Linked DNA regions of Maricaulis maris MCS10. The protein of the gene in region 1 interacts with the protein of each later gene in a pairwise test. Links are inferred from orthologs where the notes say so. Each region holds a gene or a part of one and is shown on either strand. Other genes may lie near its edges.

Region 1 (3,501 bases):
GGGATGTGCTGCGCGACCGCTCGGTGCTGCGTGACCCTGACATCGCCGGCATCGCAGCCTTGATCATCGGCCTGGCGGCCTTCTTCATCCTGGCGCGTCCCGGCGCACCCTTTTCCGACGTGATCGACGCCGCCTTCATAGTCTCGACCAGCGGCTTTTCCGCCGGCGGAGGTGTCATCCCCGCACTGGCCGCTTCGATCTTCGTGGTCCTCATCGGAGGCTCCGCAGCCTCGACGACGGGCGGTATCAAGGTGTCGCGGATTTTGCTGTTGTGGAAGCGCATGGGGGCCGAGCTCGCCATCCTGTCCGACCCGCGCAGCGTGGTCCCGGTCAGTTTCCGCGGACGCCGTGTCCGCGAGACCGCGCTGGTCGGCGTCTGGTCCTATGTGCTCGCCTTTGTCGCCGCGATCGGATTTGGCACAATGGCCCTGACCGCGACCGGCCTCGACTTCGAAACCGCCTTCATTGCGATGGCGGCATCGCTGGCCAATATCGGCCCCATGCTCGATCAATCGCAACCGCTGGCCAGCTGGACGCAAATCCCGGATCAATCCAAGCCGATCCTTATTTCAGCCATGATCTTGGGGCGTTTAGAAGTCCTCGCGGCGGTGGCTGCGGTCTGGGCAATCTTCATCAGGAAGTGACGGAACTTCATGCGCTATGCCTATGTAAATGGGAGGTTTCATCGGCATTCGGAAGCGGCCATCCATATCGAGGATCGCGGTTTCCAATTTGCCGATGCCGTCTATGAGGTCTGGAGTGTGCGCAATGGCCAGCTGCTGGATGCGGACGGGCATTTCCAGCGCTTGCAACGGTCGCTGGGCGAGTTGCGGATACCATCACCCCGAACCCGGGCCGCCCTGGAACAGATCATTGCCGAACTCCTGCGCCGCAATCGTGTCCGCAACGGCCTCGTCTATCTCCAGGTTTCTCGCGGGCAGGCGAGGCGGGACCATGCCTTCCCCAGGACCGCCACGACTCCGACCATCGTGCTGACCTGCAAACGGCTCGATTTTGCCGCGGCCGATGCCCGGGCCGAGGCCGGTATTGCCGTAATCACCGTGCCCGATCAGCGATGGGCACGCTGTGACATCAAAACTGTCAACCTGTTGCCCAATGTCCTCGCCAAGCAGGCCGCCCAGGAAGCGGGCGCCACGGAAGCCTGGCTCGTCGATGCCGATGGTCATGTCACCGAGGGCAGTTCAACCAATGCCTGGATCGTCACCAAGGCTGGAAAACTGGTTACTAGACCGGCCGATAACCACATTCTCCACGGCATCACCCGGGCCAGAATATTTCAGTGTTCCCAATTGCTTGACCTGGAAATCGAGGAGCGTCCCTTCACCCCTGCAGAAGCGTGTGACGCCCGCGAGGCCTTTCTCACTTCGGCCACGTCATTCGTGACACCGGTCGTTTCCATCGACCATCACACGATTGCCAATGGCCGCCCCGGTTCACTGGCGACGGCATTGCGCCAGGCCTACCTCGACCAATCCTGAGGACCCGGCCAGCTTCCCACGCAAAATGAAGAGGTTGCAGGGTGCGGTCGGGCCTGTATACCCTAGCAACGAATCGCTGATCAAAGCGACGCATGCGGAGCCAACATGTCGCACGATAAAAAACAAAATCTCCAGGATGTCTTCCTGAACTCTGTGCGTAAAACGAAGACGCCCCTGACCATTTTTCTCGTCAACGGGGTCAAGCTGCAGGGCGTTGTCACCTGGTTCGACAATTTCTGTGTCCTGCTGCGCCGTGACGGGCTGTCCCAGCTTGTCTACAAGCACGCCATCTCGACCATCATGCCGGCCGCGCCAGTGTCGCTGTTCGAAGATGACAAGGCGGATGACGACGCAGCTGAAGAGAGCGCCACCGATTGATTGAGCGCGAGGCGCCGGTATCGCGCGCCCTTGTCATTCATCCTGCCAGCCGCGCCGAGCTGGGCCGCGCCGAAGCGCGTCTCGAAGAAGCGTACGGATTGGCCGAAGCCCTCGACCTAGAAGTCGGGGCCGCCTTCATATTGCAAACCCGCAAGATAGACAGTGGCCGCTATTTCGGGCGTGGCAAACTGGACGAGCTCGGCGCGATGATCGGCGAGCTGGAGGCGAATGTCGCTGTCATCGACACCAACCTGTCGCCGATCCAGCAACGCAATCTGGAAAATGCCTGGAATGTGAAGGTCATCGATCGCACCGGCCTGATCCTGGAAATCTTCGGCCAGCGGGCGCGTACCAAGGAAGGCGTTCTTCAGGTCGAACTCGCCCGGCTCGCCTATGAGCGATCGCGTCTGGTGCGTACCTGGACCCACCTGGAGCGTCAGCGCGGTGGTCGCGGCTTTCTGGCCGGTCCGGGCGAAACCCAGATCGAGACCGATCGCCGCCTGCTCAACGAGAAAATGGCCAAGCTGCGCCGTCAGCTTGATGAAGTGCGCCGCACGCGCGCCCTGCATCGCTCCCAGCGCCAGGATGTGCCATTCCCGACCGTCGCGCTTGTTGGCTATACAAATGCTGGAAAATCTACGCTTTTCAATAAGTTGACCGGTGCAGGCGTGTTCGCGCAGGACATGCCGTTCGCGACCCTTGATCCAACGGTGAGGGCGGTCGACCTGCCCGGCGGCACACGGATTTTGCTGTCGGACACCGTCGGTTTCATCACCGACCTGCCAACCGAGCTGATTGCCGCCTTCCGGGCCACCCTGGAAGAGGTCCGCGAGGCCGATCTGCTGGTCCACATCATCGATGCTTCGGATCCGGACCGGGAAGGACGCATCCAGGATGTTGAAAGCGTGCTCGATGCGATCGAAGCGGGGCCTGCCCATGACCAGGCCATGCTTGAGGCCTGGAACAAGTCTGATCGCCTGGACGATGAAAGCACGGAAGATCTCGCCATCACCATCCAGATGGCAAACCTCAAGGCCGGCAAGCCGGTCAAACTGGCAGTCTCAGCGGTAACCGGGCAGGGCGTTGATAGCCTCATCGATGCCATTGAACGGACCCTGTCGAGCGAGAATGAGCGCCTGCAAATCATCGTCCCGCCGCAGGATGCCCGCGCTTTGGCCTGGCTGCATGCACACGGCGATGTCCTGGACAGCGAGATCGATCCGGCGACCGGTGCAACAACGATCCAGGTCCGACTGCATCCCGTCGAGGCCGGCCGGTTCCGCTCACAATTTCCCGATCTCGCAATCCCGCAAGGGATCGGTGAGGTCGAGGATGAAGACGATTTTTGATCAGTCGCGTTGACGGCCAGCTTTTTCGATCTGTTTGGCGTCGTTCCACAAGGCTTCCATATCGTCGAGTGATGTCTGGTCCAGCCTGGCACCCCTGGCGGCCAGACTGACCTCGATATGGCGGAAACGTCGCTCGAACTTGGTGTTGGCACTGCGTGTGGCGGCCTCGACATCAACTTTCATCTTGCGGCCGAGATTGGTGCACACGAAAATCAGGTCCCCGATTTCCTCTGCGATGGCTTCCGGATCATTCTGAGCCATGGCTTCGCGCACTT
Region 2 (2,811 bases), 1.7 Mb from region 1 along the record:
TCCGGTCTCTACCCTGTTCCACTGCCCAGCGGATTGGGGCTCGAGGCTTCCGGTATCGTCGAGGCGATGGGCAGTGAGGTCTCAGGCTTCCGGACCGGTGACCGCGTCGCCTATGGAAGCGGGCCCTTGGGTGCCTATGCAGAAACAAACATCGTTCCGGCCGGCCGCGTCGCCAAACTGCCTGATGAGGTTTCGCATGAGCAGGCCGCGGCGATCATGCTCAAGGGCATGACAGCGCATTATCTTCTCAAAGAGACCTATCCGGTCCAGCGCGGCGAAACGATCCTGTTTCATGCCGCGGCCGGTGGTGTCGGCCTGCTGGTCTGCCAATGGGCCAGGGATCTGGGTGTCACCCTCATCGGGACGGCCAGCACGCAGGAAAAATGCGATCTCGCCCTGAAAATGGGTGCCACGCACATGATCAACTATACCACGGAAGACGTAGTGGCCCGGGTACGTGACATCACGAACGGACAAGGCGTTCCGGTGGTCTATGACGGGGTTGGCAAGGACACGTTCGAGATGTCCCTCGACTGTCTGAAACCACGCGGTCTGCTCGCCAGCTTTGGCAATGCGTCGGGCCCGGTAACAGGCGTCGATCTGGGCATATTGACGCAAAAAGGCTCGCTCTACGTCACTCGCCCATCGCTTGGACACTATACCGCGACCGATGACGCCCTGGCCGCCAATACGGCTGATGTTTTCGATGCCGTTGCCCGCGGAGCCCTGACGATCACCATCAATCAGCGCCACGCGCTGGCCGACGCAGTCAAAGCTCATGAGATGCTGGAATCCCGTCAGACGACCGGGGCCAGTATCCTGATCCCCTGATCGATCCGATTGATCAGGTATTCATCGAGTCGAAGAACTCATCATTGGTTTTGGTCTGACGCAGCTTGTCGAGCAGGAACTCGATCGCATCCTGGGCACCCATCGGATTGAGAATACGGCGCAGGACATACATTTTCTGCAACTGACCACGATCGACCAGGAGTTCCTCTTTCCGAGTACCGGATTTGAGGATGTCGATGGCCGGGAAGACACGCTTGTCAGCCACCTTGCGGTCCAGCACGACTTCCGAGTTACCCGTACCCTTGAACTCTTCGAAGATGACTTCATCCATACGCGACCCGGTATCGATCAGCGCCGTGGCGATGATGGTCAGCGATCCGCCATGCTCGATATTCCGGGCAGCACCAAAGAAGCGCTTGGGACGCTGCAGGGCATTGGCATCGACGCCACCGGTCAACACCTTGCCCGAGGACGGGACCACCGTGTTGTAGGCCCGGCCGAGACGCGTGATCGAGTCGAGCAGGATCACGACATCGCGGCCGTGCTCCACCAGGCGTTTGGCTTTTTCGATCACCATTTCAGCGACCTGGACGTGACGCGTTGCCGGCTCATCAAAGGTGGAGGAAATCACCTCACCCTTCACGGTACGCTGCATATCCGTCACTTCTTCCGGCCGCTCATCGATCAACAGGACCATCAGATAACAATCCGGATGATTGCTCTCGATGGCATGGGCGATGTTTTGCAGCAGCACGGTTTTACCGGTCCGAGGCGGCGCCACGATCAGTCCGCGCTGGCCCTTGCCGAGCGGCGAGACGATATCGATGACCCGACCGGAACGATCTTTCACGGTCGGATCGGCCAGCTCCATATTGAAGCGGCTTTCCGGATAGAGCGGGGTCAGATTGTCAAAGTGGACCTTGTGACGAGCCGATTCCGGATCCTGGAAATTGATCGTTGAGACTTTCAGCAGCGCAAAATAGCGTTCGCCATCGCGTGGACTGCGGATCTCGCCTTCGACCGTATCTCCCGTACGCAGCCCGAACTTCCGGATCTGGGTTGGCGACACATAGATATCGTCCGGTCCGGCCAGATAATTTGATTCCGGTGAACGCAGAAAACCGAACCCGTCCTGCAGCACTTCCATGACGCCGCCGCCATGAATCTCTACATCCCGTTCTGCAAGGGACTTGAGAATGGCGAACATCATGGCCTGTTTGCGCAAGGACGAGGCATTCTCGATCTCGAGTGCTTCGGCAAACTCAACCAGTTCTGTCGGTTTTTTCTCCTTGAGATCCTGCAGCGTCATGCGCTCCAGACCTTCAAGCAGGGCGGGGACAGGTGCGGAAATTTCGTCGGTCATGATGATACTATCAGCTCAAGCACAAGAGCGTGACCCGGGACGGGTTTTACGCGATCAAGCAAGCCGGGTGCTGCCAAGGCAAGGAAGACCCGAGAATTGAGGAGCAGACGGGCGCGCTGTGTGTCACGCGTCTCACGTCACGAAAGAAGGGATCCTGAAAAAGGACTCGAGAAACCCTTGCCATGCAGTCCTCGCATCGTCAAGCACAAGCCACTCAGTGCCTGACCGATCCTCATCAATTCAAGGCAACGACTGCAATCAGGACAATGGCAATTGCCAGTACGAATGGGGCTTCATTGAGCATGCGATAGCGCTTGTCTGACCAGTCATTGGTACCGGCCTGGAAGCGTTTGAACCGCAAAGCGAATACGTGATGCAGACCCGTCATTGCGCTGATCAGCACAAGTTTTCCAAGCCAGGCCCAATCCAGAAAAACCGACCAGCCACCGGCCCGCTCCATATTGGCCCAGACCAGTGCCAAGCCGAGCAACCAGGCCACGATCATGGCCGGATTCATGATGATTTTCAAAAGCCGCTGCTCCTGCAGCTTCAGCGTTTCATCCAGCTCACCACCCGGTTTCGCCGCACAATGATAAATGTAGAGCCGAGGCAGATAGAGCAGGCCAGCCATCCAGGCGATCACAGCCAGGATGTGG

Evidence for each region.
Region 2: the proteins of hfq (region 1) and rho interact in binary tests that used the Escherichia coli proteins (3 or more experiments, as listed by UniProt). The link is inferred for Maricaulis maris MCS10 from one-to-one orthologs.

What each region holds. Positions count from the first base shown.
Region 1 is NC_008347.1:1,587,253-1,590,753, forward strand. What follows is about bases 261-3,240. They hold hfq (RNA chaperone Hfq), read left to right. Parts: upstream 261-1,604; coding sequence 1,605-1,877; downstream 1,878-3,240. Other genes in these bases: MMAR10_RS07500 (potassium transporter TrkG), read left to right, coding at 261-644; MMAR10_RS07505 (D-amino-acid transaminase), read left to right, coding at 654-1,499; hflX (GTPase HflX), read left to right, coding at 1,874-3,226; mazG (nucleoside triphosphate pyrophosphohydrolase), read right to left, coding at 3,227-3,240. In the rest of the region: more of MMAR10_RS07500, read left to right, coding at 1-260; more of mazG, read right to left, coding at 3,241-3,501. UniProt on the Escherichia coli protein: RNA chaperone that binds small regulatory RNA (sRNAs) and mRNAs to facilitate mRNA translational regulation in response to envelope stress, environmental stress and changes in metabolite concentrations.
Region 2 is NC_008347.1:3,251,628-3,254,438, forward strand. Bases 1-2,791 are described here. They hold rho (transcription termination factor Rho), read right to left. Parts: upstream 2,156-2,791; coding sequence 845-2,155; downstream 1-844. Other genes in these bases: MMAR10_RS15290 (quinone oxidoreductase family protein), read left to right, coding at 1-831; MMAR10_RS15300 (CopD family protein), read right to left, coding at 2,391-2,791. In the rest of the region: more of MMAR10_RS15300, read right to left, coding at 2,792-2,811. UniProt on the Escherichia coli protein: Facilitates transcription termination by a mechanism that involves Rho binding to the nascent RNA, activation of Rho's RNA-dependent ATPase activity, and release of the mRNA from the DNA template.